DNA from 2 places in the Mycobacterium sp. pW045 genome. Region 2 is predicted to be linked to the other one. Evidence: riboswitches for the same ligand, from Rfam matches in the RefSeq annotation. Region 2 holds a riboswitch; the other holds the start of a gene.
What was found. A riboswitch is a leader RNA that binds a small molecule or an ion and turns the genes downstream of it on or off. The one in region 2 is predicted to bind S-adenosylmethionine.
Positions count from the first base shown of each region.

Region 1: another riboswitch for S-adenosylmethionine. It lies ahead of ACAG20_RS02485 (hypothetical protein); the one in region 2 lies ahead of ACAG20_RS05565 (bifunctional o-acetylhomoserine/o-acetylserine sulfhydrylase).

Region 1 is NZ_JBGGKU010000001.1:556,287-567,992, reverse strand. Features, by position in the region: partial or broken gene ACAG20_RS02490 (hypothetical protein) at 1-210, opposite strand, end outside; gene ACAG20_RS02485 (hypothetical protein) at 1,434-2,012, opposite strand; SAM riboswitch class IV at 2,045-2,156, opposite strand; gene ACAG20_RS02480 (DUF732 domain-containing protein) at 2,960-3,331, shown strand; gene ACAG20_RS02475 (nitrate/nitrite transporter) at 3,335-4,624, opposite strand; gene ACAG20_RS02470 (DUF1906 domain-containing protein) at 4,691-5,413, shown strand; gene ACAG20_RS02465 (fatty acid synthase subunit beta domain-containing protein) at 5,848-11,706, shown strand, end outside.
Region 2 is NZ_JBGGKU010000003.1:147,847-159,552, reverse strand. Features, by position in the region: gene ACAG20_RS05570 (NADP-dependent isocitrate dehydrogenase) at 82-2,316, opposite strand; SAM riboswitch class IV at 2,460-2,580, shown strand; gene ACAG20_RS05565 (bifunctional o-acetylhomoserine/o-acetylserine sulfhydrylase) at 2,711-4,048, shown strand; gene ACAG20_RS05560 (homoserine O-acetyltransferase) at 4,071-5,207, shown strand; gene ACAG20_RS05555 (class I SAM-dependent methyltransferase) at 5,204-5,956, shown strand; gene ACAG20_RS05550 (DUF732 domain-containing protein) at 6,061-6,522, shown strand; gene ACAG20_RS05545 (cyclopropane mycolic acid synthase family methyltransferase) at 6,687-7,550, shown strand; gene ACAG20_RS05540 (DUF3017 domain-containing protein) at 7,561-7,803, opposite strand; gene ACAG20_RS05535 (bifunctional methylenetetrahydrofolate dehydrogenase/methenyltetrahydrofolate cyclohydrolase) at 7,848-8,696, opposite strand; gene ACAG20_RS05530 (NADH:flavin oxidoreductase) at 8,757-9,956, shown strand; gene ACAG20_RS05525 (ATP-binding cassette domain-containing protein) at 10,023-11,706, shown strand, end outside.

The DNA.
Region 1 (11,706 bases), on a different contig from region 2:
CGCCGAACTCGATCCGGTCGTCGGTGCGGGGCACTCGCCTGTCTGCCAGCCGATGCCGTTGATCTCGGCGTTTCCGCGCGGGTCGCCCGCGTAGTTGATCATGTTCGTGCACCGTAGGGGCATCGCGTTGCTCGCGGGGCTGAAAAACAATAGAACCGCGCCAAACATGTTCGCGACCACCGACGCAACCGTTACGAGTCTCTTCGGCATGGGAGGAGCTTAGAACGTCAGCGGCCAGTGTGGCTGTGGATGATAAGAATGTCAGGGCGTGCGGCGGTACCAGATTGCCGCTCGAGACTTGCCTCGAATCGGACGGGCCATCCAGAGTCGCACCATCTGCCGATCAGGTTTTCGCAGGAATTTGTACCCCCATGTTCCGGAGTTGCCGCTACGGTCTGTCTCCAATAGACGACGACCAAGACGCGGTAGCTGGCTGGTTATTTATTGCAGGCAATGATCCGGGTGGGAGATGACATATGCACTTACACCGAATCGGGCTGGCGCTGGTGGCTGTTGGGGCGGCAGTGCCCGTTCTCACTGCGCCAGCTGCTGCAGCGGACCCAGTCTGTGCCAACGTCCCATCCTGCGTACCTAACCTCACCACCGACGCCCGTGAGGGGATGGCCTGCGCGCCTAAAGGTGGCCCCCAGCACTACGCATTTGGTGTAGACGGCACCCCCGCGCGAACTTTCATCTGCCTGAAGGACGGTCGTACCGGTGTTCAGACGTGGTCCAAAGCGCCGCCGCTCTACGGGGTTATGCGGGCTGGGGAGCCCTGTGTCAGCGGGTGGTCAGCGCAGAATGTCGACGGTCGCCCAATGCTGTGCGGCGATGACAGCAGGTGGATGATCTACACATCCAACGTCGCGTAGCACAGACCCGGGGCTCGCTCCGCTTCTAGTGACGCGGGCGGCGTCCACGTCGGGAACGGCACTGGCGGTAGTGGTGATGCTGGTGGCCTCGGCACGCGGACGGGTTATCCCGGCGCAGATGGAAAGTTAGCCCCCCGCGCTGCATTAGTCTGGTGACCTAAATTCCGTGCGAAGCGGTCGTTGTCGGCCCGCAGCTTGGCGGTGTGTTCGGCCTCGGTGGTGGCGGGCCAGTACCCCAAGCTCCTCGGCGAGCCTGCGGAACTCATCCATGGTCGACATTGCCGGGCGCCCAGGGGGCAAGCAGATGGGCGCATTCCAGGCCGAGCATGTAACAGGCTTCCAGTTGTCTGGCTCGGTAGCGCGAACTTCGTCGGGCGCGGCGCACTCGTTCTGCTCGCGGGCGGTCAGAACGCGACGCGTTCTCACCACTTCACGGTCACCGTGCTGTAGTCCCCTCGCTCCCGACGGCGACACTGTTCGGCCTCGACCCAGCGACGTGCGGCGGAGGCACGAGATTCGTGCCATTCCTTGACCGGCTGCGGCTCGCCGATCCAGCCGCGTTCAGCGCTCATCGTCGTCGGTTCCGGATTGGCCGGGTAGCGGCGCTGAATACCTGCGGCCGGATGCGTAGCGATCAGCTACCCGCAGTGGCGGGATGTGGCTGTAGTCGATGTTGCGCAGCTCGGCGTTGCGGGCTTCCTGCTCGGCCTGAGCGCGTTGTTGATAACGCTCCCAGGCCTCCGGCGGCTCGCCCCACGGCGGCGGATCCGCAGCGACCACCCGGGCACGGCACTCGGTGCGTTGCTCTGGCGTCGCCAGGCTGAATACGCTGCGCGCGCCGCCGATCCGGGACGCCGTCGGGACGGCGAGGATGTGCCAGCGCGGTTTCCAGTCGGCCCGACCGCCGAAGCCGTCCAACGCCGCCCGTAGTGCCTCCGGGTCGTGATTCCATAGCACCAGGTTCAGTCCATCGCCCTCGAGGTGCACCAGCCCGTCATCGTCCACCGACGCGGTGACCGGGATGACCGGGCCCGGGTTGCGCATCGAGACGTTGAACTGGACGTGGAAGATCTGGTGGCCTGACCCGTGAAAGGCGCACTGCGCGTCTGCACCCGGAAGTTCCCAGACATACCTGGACATGATGATCTCCAACTTGTGGAGCCCCCGCTCGGGAGGCGCTCTTGCCGACACCGGTTGGTGTTGGCCGCTTCGTCATCCGAGCCACCCACGAGCGTGGGGTTGGCGTGCCATCAAGTCGGAGCTTGGCGACGGCAACTCATGAAGCCCCTCCAGGGTACCGAGACGAGCCGACAAGGACCCGACGCGAGGAAAAGAAGTACCCCGGCCGATAAAACGGCCGTCCTCGACGCCCTGAGGCGCTACTGTGCCCTCCCGGCGGCTGGGTGATCCCCGCCAAGGCCGACTCCGCCAGGTACCACGGTTTTTTCGACTCCGGGCCCGGAGGAATCCGCGAAGCCTCCAGTCGACCGATCTCCCGGCGCAGGTCAGCGACCATCGGGCCTCGCACAACGTCGCCGGGCCATCCTCTAGTCGGCCCATAGTTGGGTGCCCGTAAGTAACACCCGGACGGCACAAAATTGTTGGTGCACTGAGTATTCGAGGCTCTGAGGTCGAACCCGCGCTAGCCGTTGGTCAGTCCGGCTAGCCACACTCGCGGGTCGTCAACCCACGCCGCCGGGATACGGACCTTACGGCGTCTCGGATCACCGGACACTGCTCGGTGCGCACCCATCGGCGGACGATGTTGACGTCCTCGCCCAGACGTCGGGCGGCCTCGCCGAATGTCAAGCCTCGTTCGCTGGTGGCCTCGCTTCCGGTCATAGTTACCAGCGTACCGATCTGCCCCCACATTTCCCCCACATTCTGGGTCTAGCAGCGTCTATCTGAGCCTATCTCAATACACCTTAAACAGCAGGTCAACGCGGTGCATAGGTCTGCTACCTGCATAATAATTAGGGTTCGAGTCCCTCCGCCCGCACAAAATCTCCAATCGATTTCGCCATGTCGCCAGCGCCTTGCCGGTGCGAGAATGGACGTCGTCATCCTCGCGGGATTGGTGCACCATCATGAACAGAAAAGCAGTCTTCGCCACCTTCAGCGCGGTACTGGCCGGTGTCATCGCAAACCCGCCGCCGACGGCATTCGCCGACGATCCCAGCGGTGAGGACCAGGTGTTCTTCGCAGAGCTGGAACACGAGGGACTTCACCCCGACTACGCCAAGCAGATCTGCGGCAGCGCCAAGTGCGAGTCGCTGGGTGATCTGCTGGTGCAAGAAGGCCATGCGGTCTGTTCGGCGTTGAGCGGCGCGCCGCGGCTGGTGCCGATCTCGGTGATCGCACACCTGCAGGTGACACCAGCAGAAGCACACGGCGTCATCACCGCGGCCCGGCACGCCTATTGCCCGCAATCGCCGGACCCGTACAACAAGACTGCGTGAGCCTCACGGCTCGCCGGCAACAACAACCCGCGCCTGCACCTCACCGAGGGCCCCGAAGTCGCGGGCTTTGCGGGCATTGACCACCACGCCCACCGCGGCCAGCCCCCAGATGACGTACTGCACGACCCAGGCCAGCCGGAAGGCCGAGAATGAGAAGCCGCCCGCCATCGCGATCACGATCCCCATCGCCTGCATGATCACCAGCGTGGCGATGAAGCCGCCGGTGTTGACCATGCCCTGCGCGGTGCCCAGCGCGGCCGGCGGATTGTAGGTGCGGGCAAAGTCGAATGCCAGGATCGAGACCGGCTGGCCGGCCGAGATCACCACGATCAGCAACGCCAGCAGCCAGTGCGGTGCGGGGGAGGGCAGTGCCAGCAGCACGGCCCAGGTGCAGGCGGTCAGCGCGATCATCGCCAGCACCAGACCCGTCCGGTGCTGGGGCCGACGCGCGGACAACGTGCCGACCAACAGTCCGACCACGACGAAGGTCGCCACCGACAGTGTCAGGAACGCACCGGCCAGCGCGCGTGAAAGCCCCTGTGCGGTAGTCAGGTAAGGCACGCCCCACATCAGCGCGAAGACGTTCGCCGAGAACGGCGTGCCGAGGTGGGTGAAGAAGCCCAGCTTGGTGCCGGGCCGGGACCAGACCGTCTTCACCTCACCGAACGCCGCCCGAAACGTTCGCGGCTGCATGGCGATCGGCGCCCCGGGCGGAGCGTCCCGGCACACCGCGAGGGTCAGCGCGACCGCCAGCACCCCCAGTGCCGCCGCCGACAGGTAAGCCGCAGTCCAGCCCTGGTGCAGCAGAATCGCCAGAAACGGTACCGCCGAGAGCAACTGGCCGAACTGGCCGCAGATCCCGGTGAGCTGGGTCAGCAGTGGGACGCGTTCCGGCGCAAACCAATTGGGCAGCAATCTGATGACCGAGATGAACACGAACGCGTCGCCCAACCCGACCACGCCGTACGCTCCGATCGCGATCGGCAGCGAATGGGTCAGTGACAGCGTCAATTGAGCCGCCGAGAGGACCGCGACGCCCGCGGCGATCATCGCCTTGGGGCCGAACCGGTCCAGCAGCACGCCGGCCGGAATCTGCATCGAGGCGTACACGATGAGTTGCAGGATCACGAACGACGACAGCGTGCTCGGGCCGGTGCTGAACCGGTCGGCGGCGTCCAGGCCCGACACCCCGAAGGTGGTGCGGTCCAGCACCGCGACCACATAGGACAGCAAGCCGGTGCCCCATACCGCCCAGGGACGCCATGAGCGATCCGTGATCCGCAGCTGTGTCACCCGGCCATCCTGCCCTGTGGTGGTGAGACGCCGGTGCTCGACGGGTGCTGCCGTATCGTTTGGTGCGTGTTGGTTTCGCGGCGCGACGTGCTCAAATTCGCTGCGACCGCCCCGGCCGTGATCGGTTTGGGCGCCGCGGCATCGGCAGTGTCGGCCACCACGGCACGGGCGGAGCCGTTGGGCATCCTGCTGGACTATTCGGCCGGCGTCCTGACCGCCGAAGAGATCCGAGCGGCCGGCGCCGTCGGCGCCATCCGCTACGTCTCGGACCGCCGGCCCGGTGCCGACTGGATGCTCGGGAAGCCGATCCAGCCGGCCGAGGCGCACGATCTGCACCAGAACGGCCTGGTGATCGTCTCCTGCTACCAGTACGGCAAACAGGCGACCGCCGACTGGCTGGGTGGTCAAGAGGCCGGCGTCGAGCATGCCCAACGCGGCTCGCACCTGCATGCCGCGGCGGGCGGCCCTGATGACGCCCCGATCTACGCCTCCATCGACGACGACCCGTCCTACGAGCAGTACCGGACGCAGGTGGCCCCCTACCTTCGCGGCTGGGAATCGGTGATCGGGCAGCACCGTACCGGTGTGTACGCCAACTCCACGACCATCGAGTGGGCCGTGCAAGAGGGCCTGGGTTCCTATTTCTGGCAGCACAACTGGGGGTCGCCGGGCGGTATTGCGCACCAGGCGGCCAACCTGCATCAGGTCGAGGTCGACAAACGTAAGGTCGGCAACGTCGGTGTCGACATCAATCAGATCCTGACGCCCCGGTTCGGTCAGTGGGCCTGACCCACGCCCGGGACGATGGGGCACGGGGCTGGGCGGCCGCTCGTCGGGTGGCGCGGATCACGGTGCCGGGTTGACACTGCGTCAGTGGCTGTCTACGACAGCCTGACCGGCCGGATTCGAACATAACGATTAGATAACAATGCAGCCTTGATCAGGGCTGTTGTGGCTACTCGACCGTAACCCCGCGCATGCAGGACGTTTGTTCCCCGACGATCGAAGCGTGGTCGGAGCGCGTGATATCCGCAGGTGGGTTACCCGAGCGTAGAACTCATGAGTAACCAATTAGCTGCCGAAACGGCACAGGTTCTTATGACACTCTTACTGCTGTAGCGCGGCCGCGACGACGCGAGAGCCCGCTGCCCGATCGGGGCCAAGCCGGTCATGCCGGCAGGCACAACAAAGACGCGATGTTCCAGAGCAGGGAGATATCTAACGTGACGATCCACGAACATGACCGGGTGTCCGCTGACGGGACCGGCCCGGGCCCGTTCGCCAACGCCTCGTCCGCCCTGGTGGATCGCCTCACTGCCGGTGAGCCGTACGCGGTGGCCTTCGGTGGTCAGGGCAGCGCCTGGCTGGAGTCCCTCGAGGAGTTGGTCTCCTCCGCCGGCATCGAGACCGAGTTGGCCACGCTGGCCGGCGAGGCGGAGCTGCTGCTGGAGCCGGTCGCCAAGGAACTCGTCGTGGTCCGGCCGATCGGCTTCGAGCCGCTGCAGTGGGTGCGTGCGCTGGCCGCCGAGGACCCGATCCCGTCGGCCAAGCAGCTGACCTCGGCCGCGGTATCGGTACCGGGCGTGTTGCTCACCCAGATCGCCGCGGTGCGGGCGCTGGAACGCCAGGGCCTGGACCTGGCGGCCGCCCCGCCGGTCGCCGCCGCCGGGCACTCGCAGGGCGTGCTTGCCGTCGAGTCGCTGAAGGCCGGCGGCACCGCCGACGTCCAGCTGCTCGCGATCGCCCAGCTGGTGGGGGCCGCCGGAACGCTGGTGGCCCGCCGTCGCGGCATCTCGATCCTCGGGGACCGCCCGCCCATGGTGTCGGTGAACAACGCCGACCCGGAACGGATCCAGGAACTGCTGGAAGAGTTCGCCACCGATGTGCGCACCGTGCTGCCGCCGGTGCTGTCCATCCGCAACGGCCGGCGTGCGGTCGTCATCACCGGCACCCCCGAACAGCTGTCACGGTTCGAGCTGTACTGCGAGCAGATCGCCGACAAGGAGGCCGCTGAGCGCAAGAACAAGCTGCGCGGCGGCGCGGTCTTCGCGCCGGTCTTCGAACCGGTGCAGGTCGAGGTCGGATTCCACTCGCCGCGGCTGTCCGACGGCATCGAGATCGTCGGTAAGTGGGCCGCCCAGATCGGTTTCGACGCCGACGGCGTCGCCCTGGCGCGCTCGATGGCCGAGTCGATCCTGGTGGACCAGGTCGACTGGGTGGACGAGATCACCGCGCTGCACGACGCGGGCGCCCGCTGGATCCTGGACCTGGGGCCCGGCGACATCTTGACCCGGTTGACCGCACCGGTGATCCGCGGCCTGGGCATCGGGATCGTGCCGGTGGCCACCCGCGGCGGGCAGCGCAACCTGTTCACCATCGGCGCCGTGCCGGAGGTGGCCCGGCCGTGGACGAGCTACGCCCCGTCGGTGGTACAGCTGCCCGACGGCCGGATCAAGCTCGACACCAAGTTCACCCGGCTGACCGGCCGGTCGCCGATCCTGCTGGCCGGCATGACGCCGACCACCGTCGACGCCAAGATCGTCGCCGCGGCCGCCAACGCCGGGCATTGGTCGGAGCTGGCCGGCGGTGGGCAGGTCACCGAGGAGATCTTCAACGACCGGGTCGCCGAGCTGACTACGCTGCTCGAGCCGGGCCGCACCGTCCAGTTCAACTCGTTGTTCCTCGACCCGTACCTGTGGAAGCTACAGGTCGGCGGAAAGCGGTTGGTGCAGAAGGCCCGTCAGTCGGGCGCCCCGTTCGACGGATTGGTGATCAGCGCCGGCATCCCGGACCTCGAGGAAGCCGTCGAGCTGATCGGCGAGCTCAACGAGGCGGGCATCAGCCACGTGGTGTTCAAGCCCGGCACCGTCGAGCAGATCCGGTCGGTGATCCGCATCGCCGCCGAGGTGCCCACCACCCCGGTGATCGCCCACGTCGAGGGCGGCCGCGCCGGTGGTCACCACTCCTGGGAGGACCTCGACGACCTGCTGCTGGCGACCTACTCCGAGCTGCGTTCGCAGCCCAACATCACGCTCTGCGTCGGCGGTGGAATCGGCACCCCCGAGCGTGCCGCCGACTACCTGTCCGGGCGCTGGTCGCAGGACCATGGCTTCCCGCTGATGCCCGTCGACGGCATCCTGGTGGGCACTGCGGCGATGGCCACCAAGGAGGCCACCACCTCGCCGGCGGTCAAGCAGATGCTCGTCGACACCACCGGCACCGACCATTGGATCGGCGCAGGAAAAGCCCAGGGCGGCATGGCCTCCTCGCGCAGCCAGCTCGGCGCGGACATCCACGAGATCGACAACACCGCCTCGCGGTGCGGCCGGCTGCTCGACGAGGTCGCCGGTGACGGTGACGCGGTCGCGGCCCGCCGTGACGAGATCATCGCCGCGCTGGCCAACACCGCCAAGCCCTACTTCGGCGACGTCACCGAGATGACGTACGCGCAGTGGCTGCGCCGGTACGTGGAGCTGGCGATCGGTGACGGCGACTCGACCGCTGACACCGCGTCACCGGACAGCCCCTGGCTGGCCGACACCTGGCGGGAACGGTTCGGCTCGATGCTGCAGCGCGCGGAAGCCCGGCTCAACGAGGTCGAATCCGGCCCGATCGAGACGCTGTTCACCGCCGGCGACGCCGCGATCCTGGAGCGTCCGGCTGACGCCATCGCCGCACTGGTGGCCCGTTACCCCGACGCCGAGACCGTCGTGTTGCACCCCGCTGATGCGCCGTTCTTCACCCAGCTGTGCAAGACGCCGGGCAAGCCGGTCAACTTCGTGCCGGTGATCGACAAGGATGTGCGTCGCTGGTGGCGCAGCGACTCGCTGTGGCAGGCGCACGACGCCCGCTACACCGCCGAGCAGGTCTGCATCATTCCCGGCATCACCGCCGTGGCCGGTATCACCCGGGTCGACGAGCCGGTCGGCGAACTGCTGGACCGCTTCGAGCAGGCGGCGATCGACCAGGTGCTGGCCGCCTCGACGAACGACGGGGTGCAGCCGCGACCGGTGACCGCGCGCCGCCAGGGCCGCCTCGACGTGACCGGCCCGCTGGCCGTACTGCTCGACGCGCCCGACGTGCTGTGGGCGGGCCGTACCACCACCAACCCGGTGCACCGGATCGGCGCCTCCGACGAATGGCAGGTGCAGGAGAACCGGGCGGCCACCCACCCGACGACCGGGGCGCGTCTCGAGGTCAGTTCGGCGGGGACCGCCGAAGACCATGTGGTGCTCAGCGTGCCGCTGTCGGGCATCTGGATCACCATTCGCTTCACCGTGCCGCCATCGGTCGCTGACGGCGCCATCCCGCTGGTCGCCACCGAGGACGCGGCCACCGCGATGCGCGCGGTGCTGGCCATCGCGGCCGGGGTCGACGGGCCGGACGCGCTGCCGCCGGTAGTCGACGGCACCGCCACCGTGACGGTGGAGTGGGACCCGGAGCAGGTCGCCGACCATACCGGGGTGACCGCCACCTTCGGCGCACCGCTGGCGCCGGGACTGTCCACCGTGCCCGACGCGCTGGTCGGCCGGTGCTGGCCCGCGGTGTTCGCCGCCATCGGCGCGGCGACCACCGACGCCGGCTTCCCCGTCGTCGAGGGTCTGCTGTCGCTGGTGCACCTGGACCACGCCGCACATCTGCTCGCCGCGCTGCCGGACGAGCCGGCCGAATTGAGCGTCACCGCAACGGCTTCGGCTGCCACCGACACCGAGGTCGGACGGGTCGTCCCGGTCTCGGTCACGGTCGCCGCGGCCGATGGCACGGTGCTGGCCACCCTCGAGGAGCGGTTCGCGATCCGCGGACGCACCGGCGCCGCGGAACTGACCGACCCGGTCCGGGCCGGCGGTGCGGTCTCCGACAACGCCACCGACACCCCGCGGCGGCGCCGTCGCGACGTCACTGTCACCGCCCCGGTGGACATGCGGCCCTTTGCGGTGGTCTCCGGAGACCACAACCCGATCCACACCGACCGGGCCGCCGCGCTGCTGGCCGGCCTCGAATCGCCCATCGTGCACGGCATGTGGCTCTCGGCCGCGGCCCAGCATGTGGTCACGGCCACCGACGGCCAGGCCCGTCCGCCGGCCCGGCTGGTCGGCTGGACCGCGCGTTTCCTGGGCATGGTCAAGCCCGGCGACGACGTCGACTTCCGGGTCGACCGGGTCGGAATCGACCTGGGCGCCGAGGTACTGGAGGTGTCGGCGCGGATCGGTTCGGACCTGGTGATGTCGGCGACCGCGCGGCTGACCGCGCCGAAGACCGTCTACGCGTTCCCGGGACAGGGCATCCAGCACAAGGGCATGGGCATGGAGGTCCGAGCCCGCTCCAAGGCCGCCCGCAAGGTCTGGGACTCCGCGGACAAATTCACCCGCGAGACCCTGGGCTTTTCGGTGCTGCACGTGGTGCGAGACAACCCGACCTCGCTGATCGCCTCCGGTGTGCACTACCAGCACCCCGAGGGCGTGCTGTACCTGACGCAATTCACCCAGGTGGCGATGGCCACCGTGGCCGCCGCCCAGGTTGCCGAGATGCGTGAGCAGGGTGCGTTCGTCGAAGGCGCGATCGCCTGCGGTCACTCCGTGGGTGAGTACACCGCGCTGGCGTGCGTCAGCGGTGTCTACGAGCTGGAGGCGTTGCTGGAGGTGGTGTTCCACCGCGGCTCGAAGATGCACGACATCGTGCCGCGTGACGCGTTGGGGCGCTCCAACTACCGCTTGGCCGCCATCCGACCGTCGCAGATCGACCTCGACGACGCCGACGTCACCGCGTTCGTCGCCGAGATCGCCGAGCGCACCGGGGAATTCCTGCAGATCGTGAACTTCAACCTGCGGGGTTCGCAGTACGCGATCGCCGGCACGGTGGCCGGCTTGGAAGCCCTTGAGGAAGAGGTGGAGCGGCGCCGCGAGATCTCCGGCGGCAAGCGCTCGTTCATCCTGGTGCCCGGGATCGACGTGCCGTTCCACTCCAGCGTGTTGCGCATCGGCGTGGACGACTTCCGGCGTTCGCTGGAGCGGGTGATGCCGCGGGACAAGGACCCTGAGCTGATCATCGGCCGCTACATCCCCAACCTGGTGCCCAAGCCGTTCAGCCTGGACCGCGAGTTCATTCAGGAGATCCGCGACCTGGTGCCGGCCGAGCCGCTGGACGAGGTGCTGGCCGACTACGACACCTGGCGCAACGAGAAGCCAGCCGAGCTGTGCCGCAAGATCGTCATCGAGCTGCTGGCCTGGCAGTTCGCCAGCCCGGTGCGCTGGATCGAGACCCAGGACCTGCTGTTCATCGAGGAGGCCGCCGGCGGCCTGGGCGTGGAGCGGTTCGTCGAGATCGGGGTGAAGTCGGCCCCGACCGTTGCCGGACTGGCCACCAACACCCTCAAGCTGCCCGAATACGCCCACAGCACAGTGGAAGTGCTCAACGCCGAACGCGACGCCGCGGTGCTGTTCGCCACCGACACCGACCCCGAGCCGGAAGATGAGCCGGTTGCCGAGGATTCCGACGCTGGCGCGTCGGACGGTGCGCCCGTGTCTGGTGTCGCCCCGGCCGTCGCCGCGGCTTCGCCAGCGGCTCCGCCCGGTGCTCCCCGTCCCGACGACATCGGCTTCGACGCCGCCGACGCCACGCTGGCGCTGATCGCGTTGAGCGCCAAGATGCGTATCGACCAGATCGAGGCGCTGGACTCCATCGAATCCATCACCGACGGCGCGTCGTCGCGACGCAACCAGCTGCTGGTGGACTTGGGTTCGGAGCTGAACCTGGGTGCCATCGACGGCGCCGCCGAGGCCGACCTGGCCGGACTGAAGTCCCAGGTGACCAAGCTGGCGCGCACCTACAAGCCGTACGGCCCGGTGCTGACCGACGCCATCAACGACCAGCTGCGCACTGTGCTGGGGCCGTCGGGCAAGCGCCCGGCCGCCATCGCCGAACGGGTCAAGAAGACCTGGGAGCTCGGTGACGGCTGGGCCAAGCACGTCACCGTCGAGGTGGCGCTGGGCACCCGCGAAGGCAGCAGCGTTCGGGGCGGTGCCCTGGGCGGCCTGCACGAGGGGGCGCTGGCCGATGCGGCCGCGGTCGACAAGGTTGTGGAC
Region 2 (11,706 bases):
CGCTAACCGCCGCCGAGAGCCAAATCCACGACGCCTGTGTCGGCGTGTCTGTCGTGGATTTGGCTCTCACCTGAAGGGGGATCAGTCCTTGCCGTCGATCACCGCGTTGAGCGTCGGGCTGGGCCGCATCACCGCCTCCGTCAGGGCGTGATCCGGCGCGTAATAGCCGCCGATATCCACTGCCTTGCCCTGCACCACGGTCAGCTCGTCGAGGATGACGTCCTGGTTCTTCTCCAGCCCGTTCGCCACCGCGGCGAAGTGCTCGGCCAGCTTGGGGTCCTCGGTCTGCGCGGCGAGCTCCTGCGCCCAGTACTTGGCCAGGAAGAACTGGCTGCCGCGGTTGTCGAGCTCGCCGGTCTTGCGCGACGGGTTCTTGTTGTCGGCCAGCAGCCTGCCGATCGCCGTGTCCAGCGTCTGCCCCAGGATCTTCGCGCCGCGGTTGCCGGTCTTGGCGCCCATGTCGTCGAAGCTGGCGCCCAGCGCCAGGAATTCGCCGAGCGAGTCCCAGCGCAGGTGGTTCTCCTCCACGAGCTGCTTGACGTGCTTGGGCGCCGAACCACCGGCGCCGGTCTCATACATGCCGCCGCCGGCCATCAGCGGCACGATCGACAGCATCTTGGCGCTGGTGCCCAGCTCCAGGATCGGGAACAGGTCGGTGAGGTAGTCGCGCAGAATGTTGCCCGTCGCGGCGATGGTGTCCTGGCCGCGGATCAGCCGCTCCAGGGTGTAGCGCATCGCCCATACCTGCGGCATGATCTGGATCTCCAGGCCCTCGGTGTCGTGGTCCTTCAGGTAGGCCTTCACCTTCTTGCGCAGCTCGGCCTCGTGCGGGCGCTCGGTGTCAAGCCAGAACACCACCGTCATGCCGGAGATCCGCGCGCGCTGCACGGCCAGCTTCACCCAGTCGCGGATGGCGGCGTCAGTGACCGTGCACAGCCGCCAGATGTCACCGGCCTCGACGTTCTGACTCAGCAGCACCTCACCGGTGTCCAAGTCCACGATGTCGGCGATCCCGGCCTCGGGAACCTCGAAAGTCTTGTCGTGACTGCCGTATTCCTCGGCCTTCTGTGCCATCAGGCCGACGTTGGGCACGGTGCCCATGGTGGCCGGGTCGAACTGGCCGTGGGTCTTGCAGAAGTTGATCAGCTCCTGGTAGATCCGCGAGAAGGTGGATTCGGGGTTGACCGCCTTGGTGTCCTTGGTCCGCCCGTCGGCGCCGTACATCTTGCCGCCCGCCCGGATCATCGCCGGCATCGAGGCGTCGACGATGACGTCCGACGGCGAGTGGAAGTTGGTGATGCCGTTGGCCGAGTCCACCATCGCCAGTTCGGGCCCCTGCTCGTGGCAGGCGTGCATGTCCTCGATGATCTCTTCGCGCTGCGAGGCCGGCAGCGTCTCGATCTTGTCATACAGGTCGACCAGGCCATTGTTGACGTTGACGCCCAGGTCGTCGAAGAGCTTCTGGTGCTTGGCGAATGCGTCTTTGTAGAACACCTTGATGGCGTGGCCGAACACGATCGGGTGGCTGACCTTCATCATGGTGGCCTTGACGTGCAGCGAGAACATCACACCGGTCTTGCGGGCGTCTTCCATCTGGTATTCGTAGAACTCGCGGAGCGCCTTGACGCTCATGAACATCGAGTCGATGATCATGCCGTCGGACAGGGCGACCTTCTCCTTGAGCACAATCTTCTTGCCGCCCTTGGTTTTCAGCTCCATCTTCACATCACGGGCACGGTCCAGCGTCATCGACTTCTCGCCGTGGTAGAAGTCGCCGTGGCGCATGGTGGCCACGTGGGTGCGCGACGCCTGCGACCACTCCCCCATGCTGTGCGGGTGCTTGCGGGCGTACTCCTTGACCGCCTTGGGCGCACGTCGGTCGGAGTTTCCTTGCCGCAGAACCGGGTTCACAGCACTGCCCAGGCACTTGGCGTAGCGGTCGTGGGTCTGGCGTTCGGCGTCGGTCTTGGGGTCGGCCGGGTAGTCCGGCAACGCGAAGCCCTTGTCCTGCAGTTCCTTGATCGCGGCGACCAGCTGCGGCACCGACGCGCTGATGTTGGGCAACTTGATGATCGTGGTGTCGGGCAGTTCGGTCAGCCGCCCGAGTTCGGCCAGGTTGTTGGGCACCCGCTGCTCCTCGGTGAGCACGTCGGGGAACTCCGCCAGGATGCGCGCGGCCAGCGAGATGTCACTGGATTTGACGTCGATGCCCGCGGGCTCGGTGAAGGCCCGCACGATCGGCAGGAACGAGTACGTCGCCAGCAGCGGCGCCTCGTCGGTCAGCGTGTAGATGATGGTCGGCTGGTCGGCGCACATGGCTGTTCTCCCGGCGTCAGGGTTCGAATGTCTGTTGTTCCGCGTGGTACACGGCGGCCTCAAGTATCGCGTACCGGCCATTGGCGGCCACCGGCCGGTGAGCAGGTGGCGGCACCTCCGATAGATGCGATAGGCTGCCAAGCGGTCATGAGTGCCAGCGCGAAGCCCCGGCTTGCTGGCCGGCAACCCTCCAACCGCGGTGGGGTGCCCCGGGTGATTGACCGGGTTGAGTAGCCGCCGCAGGCTACGCGGCAAGCGCGGGTCCGCCACAACGGGCCCCCCGAGTAGACAGGGGAACCTGATGCGTGCCTCCTTGCGCCGATCAGACCGTTGTTGTCGTCGCTGACACCCCTCCTGCCCCAGCGATAACACTCTCTTCAGAAAGCATCTACCTATGACCGCCGGTAACAACTGGTCGTTCGAGACCAAGCAGATCCACGTCGGCCACGCCGGTGACCCGGAAACCGGGTCACGCGCCCTGCCGATCTACCAGACCACCTCGTACCTGTTCAGCGACACCGACGAGGCCGCCGCCCGCTTCGCGCTGGCCGAGCCGGGCAACATCTACACCCGGTTGACCAACCCCACCAACGCCGTCATCGAGGAACGCATCGCCGCGCTCGAGGGCGGGGTGGGCGCCACCTTGCTGTCGGCCGGCCAGGCCGCCAGCACGTTCGCGATCTTCAACCTCGCCGGCACCGGTGACCACATCGTGGCCAGCCCCCGGCTGTACGGCGGCACCTACAACCTGTTCCGCTACTCGCTGCCCAAACTGGGCATCGAGGTCAGCTTCGTCGAGGACCCCGACAACCTGGAGTCCTGGGCCGCGGCGGTCCAGCCGAACACCAAGGCGTTCTACGCCGAGAGCATCTCCAACCCCAAGATCGACATCCTCGACACCCCGGGGGTCTCGGCGGTGGCCCACGACCACGGCGTGCCGCTGATCGTCGACAACACCATCGCCACCCCGTACCTGATCCAGCCGATCAGCCAGGGTGCCGACATCGTCGTGCACTCGGCCACCAAGTACCTGGGCGGCCACGGCACCGCGATCGCCGGTGTGATCGTCGACGGCGGCAACTTCGACTGGACCCAGGGCCGCCACCCGGGGTTCACCACCCCCGACCCCAGCTACAACGGCCTGGTCTACGCCGACCTGGGCCCGCCGGCCTACGCGATCAAGATCCGTGCCCAGCTGATGCGCGACTACGGGTCGGTGGCCTCGCCGTTCAACGCATTCCTGATCGCCCAGGGCCTGGAGACGCTGAGCCTGCGGGTCGAGCGTCACGTCGCCAATGCCCAGCGGGTCGCGGAATTCCTGGCCGCCCGTGACGACGTGCTGAGCGTCAACTATGCCGGGCTGCCCGACTCGCCGTGGTACGAGCTGGCGCAGCGGCTGGCCCCCAAGGGCGTCGGCGGCGTGCTGTCCTTCGAGATCGCCGGCAGCGGGCAGGGCGGCGGCCTAGAAGCAGGAAAAGCGTTCGTCAACGCGCTGCAGCTGCACAGCCACGTCGCCAACATCGGTGACGTGCGCTCCCTGGTGATCCACCCCGCGTCCACCACGCACAGTCAGCTCTCCGGCGACGAGCTGCTGAGCACCGGTGTCACTCCCGGACTGGTGCGGCTGGCGGTCGGCATCGAGGGCATCGACGACATCCTGGCCGACCTGGAACTCGGGTTCGCCGCGGTCGCAACACAGCTCGGCGAATCGTCCGCGCTCGCGGCTCGTTGAGGCGGCTGTCAAAGAGGCTGCGGTGACGATTTCGGAATTCTCGACCCACGTGCTGCCCGCCGAGGGAGAGACCGGCACGGTCGGCATCGGCCCGCTGCGCTTGGAGAGCGGAGCGGTGCTCGATGACGTCCACATCGCCGTGCAGCGCTGGGGCAAGCTGTCGCCGCGTCGCGACAACGTCGTCATGGTGCTGCACGCGCTGACCGGGGACTCCCATGTCACCGGGCCGGCCGGGCCCGGACATCCCACCGCGGGCTGGTGGGACGGGATCGTCGGGCCCGGCGCCCCGATCGACACCGACCGCTGGTGCGCGGTGGCCACCAACGCCCTGGGCGGCTGCCGCGGATCGACCGGCCCGAGTTCGCTGGCTCGCGACGGGAAACCCTGGGGCTCACGGTTTCCCGCCATCTCGATTCGCGATCAGGTGGAAGCCGACATCGCCGCCCTGGCCGCGCTCGGCATCACCGAGGTGGCCGCGGTGATGGGCGGTTCGATGGGCGGCGCCCGCGCGCTGGAGTGGATGATCGGCCACCCGGACCGGGTGCGCGCCGGCCTGCTGCTGGCCGTCGGCGCCCGGGCGACCGCCGACCAGATCGGCACCCAGAGCACCCAGGTCGCCGCGATCAAGGCCGACCCGGACTGGCAGGGCGGCGACTACCACGGCACCGGCCGCAGTCCCGAGAGCGGGCTGGCGATCGCCCGGCGGATCGCGCACCTGACCTACCGCGGCGAGGCCGAACTCGACCGGCGATTCGGCAATAGAGCGCAGGCCGAGGACGACCCAGCGGACCCGCGCTACGCGGTGGAGAGCTACCTGGGCCACCAGGGCGGCAAGCTGGTGGCGCGGTTCGACGCCGGCAGTTACGTCGCGCTGACCGAAGCGCTGTCCGGCTTCGACGTGGGCCGGGGCCGGGGCGGCGTCGCCGCCGCCCTGCGGGACTGCCCGGTACCGGCCGTGGTCGCCGGGATCCCCTCCGACCGGCTGTATCCGCTGCGCCTGCAGGCCGAGTTGGCCGAGCTGCTGCCCGGCTGTGCACGCCTGCAAGTGGTCGAGTCCGACTACGGCCACGACGGCTTCCTGCTGGAGACCGACCGCGTCGGAGAATTGATCCGCCAGACCTTGGACTTGGCGGACTCGGCGGGGGTGCACCGGCGGTGAACCGGTCGCGGCAGCCCCGGCACGATCGATCGCTGTCGTTCGGCTCGCAGGCGGCCGCCTACGAACGGGGCCGCCCGTCCTACCCGCCGGAGGCGATCGACTGGCTGCTACCAGCGGACGCCGCCGACGTGCTGGATCTGGGTGCCGGCACCGGCAAGCTCACCACCCGGCTGGTCGAGCGTGGCCTGAATGTGGTGGCCGTCGACCCGATCGCCGAGATGCTCGAAGTGCTGCAGACCTCGCTGCCGCAGACCCCGGCTCTGCTGGGCACCGCCGAGCAGATCCCGCTGCCCGATGACAGCGTCGACGCCGTGCTGGTGGCGCAGGCCTGGCACTGGTTCGACCCGGCACGGGCCATCCCCGAGCTGATCCGGGTGCTGCGCCCGGGCGGCCGGCTGGGGCTGGTGTGGAACACCCGCGACGAGCGGCTGGGCTGGGTCAAGGAACTCGGCGAGATCATCGGCCGCGAAGACGCCCGCGACGCCGTCGACGGCGGCGTGACACTGCCGGCGCCGTTCGGTGCGATCGAACACCACCAGCTGGAGTGGACCAACTACCTGACCCCGCAGGCGCTGATCGACCTGGTCGCCTCCCGCAGCTACTGCATCACCTCACCGGACGCAGTGCGCACCAAGACGCTGGATCGGGTCCGCCACCTGCTGGCCACCCATCCGGCGCTGGTCGGTTCGACCGGGTTGGCGCTGCCCTACATCACGGTGTGCGTGCGGGCCACCCTGGAACCGTCGTAGGCAAACCGTGACCCGGCCGACTCGTCGGCGTTATCCCTTTGATGCAGAATTTCAACCACCAGTCCCCGTGCCGCTCGGCGCCGGGCAGACAGACGGGGGAGATAATGCGACGCTTCGTGGCCCTGGCCGGCCTGGGGATATGTGCTGGCCTGATCGGCGCCGCGGCGCCGGCGCAGGCGAGTCCGATCGATACCTCGTTCCTGTCCGATCTTGCCGGGGCGGGCGTTCCCGTCGGTGACCCGGCCGCGACCGCGGAACTGGGCCAGTCCGTCTGCCCGATGCTGACCGCGCCGGCCGGCACCGCGGCGTCGGTGGCGTCCCCGGTCACCGCACTGGGCGGCGGGCCCGCCATGTCGCCGGAGATGGCGCAGCTGTTCACCGAGATCGCGGTGCAGGCGTATTGCCCGCAGCTGCTGGCGCAGCTGGCCAGCGGCCAGCTTCCGGAGCTGCCGTTGGTCCCGGGCATGCCGGGCGGCGGCATTCCGGGGTTGTCCGGTGGCATTCCGGGGCTGTCCGGTGGGATTCCCGGCCTGCCCGGCGGAATCCCGGCCATCCCGGTCGCTTAGCCGGTAGCGCCGGCGACGGGCCCGCGCTGCCGTTGTGGCAGCGATGTTTTACGCGAGCTGTTGTTTATCCGGGACGACAGCGGGTATGCGGGTCCGGCCGACTGGGGAGGGACGGCCTTAGGGCGGCACTGATAAGCCCCCGACGGACCGAAAGGCCACCCCTCATGACCGACCGGCTGACCCCGCATTTCGCTGATGTACAAGCCCATTACGACCTGTCCGATGATTTCTATCGGCTGTTCCTCGACCCCACCCAGACCTACAGCTGCGCCTACTTCAAGCGCTACGACATGACGCTGGAGGAAGCCCAACTCGCCAAGATCGACCTTTCGCTCAGCAAGCTCGGGCTGCAGCCGGAGATGACGCTGCTCGACATCGGCTGCGGTTGGGGCACCACCATGCAGCGCGCCATCGAGCAATACGACGTCAATGTGATCGGATTGACCCTGAGCAAAAACCAAGCCGCCCATGTGCAATCGCGCTTCGACGCGATGGACAGCCCGCGCAGCCGGCGGGTGCTGCTGGCCGGCTGGGAGGAGTTCGACGAGCCGGTGGACCGGATCGTGTCCATCGGGGCGTTCGAGCACTTCGGCTACGACCGCTACGACGACTTCTTCACCACGACCTTCAAGGCACTGCCCGACGACGGCACGATGATGCTGCACACGATCTGCGGCCTGTCACCGCAGGAGATCGTCGAACACGGCATGGCACTGACCGCCGAGCTGGCCGACTTTCAGATATTCCTCATGACGGAGATCTTCCCCGGCGGCCAGCTGCCGTCGATCGGTCTGGTCAGGGAGCACGCCGTAAAGGCGGGGTTCAGGGTGAAGCGCATCCAGTCGCTGCAGCAGCACTACGCGATGACCCTCGACCACTGGGCCGAAGCGCTGGAGGCACACGAGTGCGAGGCCGTCGAACTGCAGTCCGCGGCGGTCTTCGACCGCTACATGCGGTACCTGACCGGCTGCGCCGAGGAATTCCGCGCCGGGCGATTCGACGTCAACCAGTTCACCCTGGCCAAGTGAGGCCGAAGGGTCAGCTGGTTCCCAGCGGGTCGACGGTCGCGGCGATATAGACCATCGCCGTGGCTGCCGTCGTCATCGTCGCGAAGTCCAGTCCCCGGTCCCGCAGCACCAGCAGCCCGGCCCGCTCCTCGGACAGCACCAGCCGCAGCGCGGCGGCCACCGCGGTGCCGATCCCGATCAGCAGGGCGCCGCGACGCCAGAAGTTCGCGCCGGCCAGCACGAACGCCACCACGAAGATCAGCCCCACCAGCATGATCGGCCACTGGGCGGCGACCAGCCGGCGGACGTCCACGCGCCTCACAGTTCGCTCTCGACCCGCTCGACGACGTTGGTCAGCAGGAAGGCCCGGGTCAGCGGGCCGACGCCGCCGGGGTTGGGCGACACGTGACCGGCCACCTCCCACACGTCCGGATGCACGTCGCCGACCAGTCCGGCATCGGTGCGGCTGACGCCGACGTCGACGACGGCCGCCCCGGGACGCACCATGTCCGCAGTGAGCAGATGCGGCACCCCGACAGCGGCGACGATGATGTCGGCCTGGCGGGTGAGCTCCGGCAGGTTGCGGGTTCCGGTGTGGCACAACGTCACCGTGGCGTTCTCCGACCGGCGGGTCAGCAGCAGGCCCAGCGGGCGCCCGACGGTCACCCCGCGGCCGATCACCACCACGTGGGCGCCGGCGATCGGCACGTCGTAGCGGCGCAGCAGGTGCACGATCCCGCGCGGCGTGCACGGCAGCGCCGCCGGGGTGCCCAGCACCAGCCGGCCCAGGTTCGTCGGGTGCAGCCCGTCGGCGTCCTTGGCCGGGTCGACGCGTTCCAGCGCGGCGTTCTCGTCGAGATGTTTGGGCAGCGGCAGCTGCACGATGTAACCGGTGCACTCCGGGTTGGCGTTGAGCTCGTCGATGGTGTCGTTGAGCTGCGCCGCGCTGACGTCGGCCGGCAGGTCGCGGCGGAGCGAGGTGATGCCGACCTTGGCGCAGTCGGCGTGCTTGCCGCGCACATAGGCGTGCGAGCCCGGGTCGTCGCCGACCAGGATGGTGCCCAGCCCCGGAACGCGGCCCGCCCGGGCGAGTTTGTCCACCCGGGCTTTGAGGTCGACGAAGATCTCGTCGCGCGTGGCCTTGCCGTCCAACGTGATCGCACCCACGCCGGACATTGTGACATTCCCCGCCGGATCCGACGCCACCGTCGGGGTTAAGCTCCGGGAATGCCTGCTGCTCCCGACGTCTTCAGTCCGGCCAAGCTCGGCCCGATCACACTGCGCAATCGGGTCATCAAGGCCGCCACCTTCGAGAACCGCACCCCGGACGCGCTGGTCTCCGACGACCTGATCGAGTACCACCGGCTGCCGGCGGCCGGCGGGGTGGGCATGACCACCGTCGCCTACTGCGCGGTCTCCCGCGGCGGCCGCACCTCCGACGACGGACTGTGGATGCGCCCGGAGGCCCTCCCCGGGCTGCGCCGGCTCACCGAGGCCGTGCACGCCGAGGGTGCGGCGGTCAGCGCGCAGATCGGCCACGCCGGCCCGGTCGCCGACGCCCGCTCGAACAAGGCCCGCGCGCTGGCGCCGGTACGGTTCTTCAACCCGATCGGCATGCGGTTCGCCAAGAAGGCCACCCGCGACGACATCGACCAGGTCATCGCCCAGCACGCCGACGCCGCCCGCTGCGCCGTCGACGCCGGCTTCGACGCCGTCGAGATCCACCTCGGTCACAACTATCTGGCCAGCTCGTTCCTGTCGCCGCTGATCAACCGCCGCTCCGACGAGTTCGGCGGCTCACTGGCCAACCGGGCCAAGGTGGCCCGCGGCATCGTGCAGGCGGTCCGCCAGGCCGTCGAGAAGGACGGCGCCGGCCAGATCGCCGTGACGGCGAAGCTGAACATGTCCGACGGGGTGCGCGGCGGCATCAGCCTGGACGAGTCGCTGACCACCGCCAAGTGGCTGCAGGACGACGGCGGCCTGGACGCCCTCGAGCTGACCGCCGGCAGCTCGCTGGTCAACCCGATGTATTTGTTCCGCGGCCACGCCCCGGTCAAGGAGTTCGCGAACGTCTTCCCGCCCCCGTTGCGCTGGGGCATGCGGATGACCGGCAAGAAGTTCCTGCGCGAATACCCGTACCACGACGCCTATCTGCTGGACGACGCCCGGCTGTTCCGCGCCGAGCTGTCGCTGCCGCTGATCCTGTTGGGGGGCATCACCAATCGCGAGACCATGGATCAGGCGATGGCCGAGGGCTTCGAGTTCGTCGCGATGGCCCGGGCGCTGCTGGCCGAACCGGATCTGGTCAACCGGATCGCGGCCGAGCCGGCGACGGTGTCGGAATGCATCCACTGCAACCAGTGCATGCCCACGATCTACCAGCGCACCCACTGCGTTGTCACCGGCGCCCCCGACCTGCTGCGCTGAAGATCCGCGCGGACTCGCGGCCCGCGGACCGGCGGCCACTTCGGTCCGCCCGATACAGTTGATCCGATGAGTCACCCTGCTCCGCCGGTGCTGACCGTGCGCTATGACGGGTCGCAAGGCACATTCTCCGCAGGCCACGACGTGGTCATCGGGCGTGACCTGCGCGCCGACATCCGTATCCCGCATCCACTGGTCTCCCGCGCGCACCTGCTGCTGCGCTTCGAGCAGGGCAGGTGGCTCGGAATCGACAACGGCTCACTGAACGGCATCTACGTCAACGGCCAGCGGGTGCCGATGGTCGACATCCGCGACGGCCAGTGCGTCAACCTGGGCAACCCGGACGGCCCCCGGCTGTCCTTCGAGGTCGGGCGACATCAGGGCCAGGCCGGCCGGCCGCCGCAGACCGTCTCGATCCAGGTGCCGCAGCCGGGCATCGCACGCCCGGGCCGGCCGCCGGCGCAGCCACCGGGCCGGCCCGCCGTGCCGGTGCCCCCCGAACCTGCGCACTACCCGGATCCGCGCTCGGCCGGACACCCCGGTATCCAGCAGCCGCTGCGGCCCGGCCCGCCGCCGTATCAGCCCCCGCCGCTGCCCCACCGGCAACCGGCATACCCGGCGGGACCGTCCGGCGACGCGGCCCTGCGTCAGAGTTTCGCGCCACCCGCGCCCGCCGAGCCGTTGCCGCCGCGGCAACCGGCCACCCGGATGGCCCCGGTGGCGGCCAAACCACCGGAGGTCGGCAACCTCGCCACCCGGATGATCGACATCCTGCGGCCTGGATCCGCCTCACCGCCGGATGCGCCCGCCGGTGCGTTGACCATCGGGCGCGCCACCGACAACGACATCGTCATCTCCGATGTGCTGGCCTCCCGGCACCACGCGATGCTGATCCCGACCCCGCTGGGCACCGAGATCCGCGACAGCCGAAGCATCAACGGCACGTTCGTCAACGGTGTCCGGATCGGCTCGGCGATCCTCACCGAGGGCGACCTGGTCACAATCGGCAACGTCGACCTGGAATTCCACGGCGGCAGCCTGGTACGCCGCACCGAGACCGCGACGGGCAGTGGCGGGCTTGAAGTCCGGGACGTCTGCTTCGACGTCGAGGGCGGCAAGCGGCTGCTCAACAACATCTCGCTGACCGCCCGTCCGGGTACGTTGACCGCGATCATCGGCGGCTCCGGCGCCGGCAAGACCACGCTGGCCCGGCTGATCGCCGGCTACACCCGGCCCAGCTCCGGCTCCGTGCTGTTCGAGGGCCACAACATCCACGCCGACTACGCCTCGCTGCGCAGCCGGGTCGGGATGGTCCCGCAGGACGACGTGGTGCACCGCCAGCTGACGGTGAACCAGGCGCTGGGTTACGCCGCCGAGCTACGGCTGCCGCCCGACAGCAGCCAGGCCGATCGCGATCAGGCCGTCGCGGAGGTACTCGAGGAACTCGAGATGACCAAGCACGCCGACACCCGGGTGGACAAGCTCTCCGGCGGCCAGCGCAAACGCGCCTCGGTGGCGTTGGAGCTGCTGACCGGGCCGTCGCTGTTGCTGCTCGACGAACCGACGTCGGGCCTGGACCCGGCACTGGACCGTCAGGTCATGCTGATGCTGCGCGGTCTCGCCGACGCCGGACGCGTGGTGCTGGTGGTCACCCACTCGGTGGCCTACCTCGATGTCTGCGACCAGATCCTGCTGCTGGCCCCCGGCGGCAAGACGGCATTCATCGGCCCGCCCGACCAGGTGGAGACCGCCC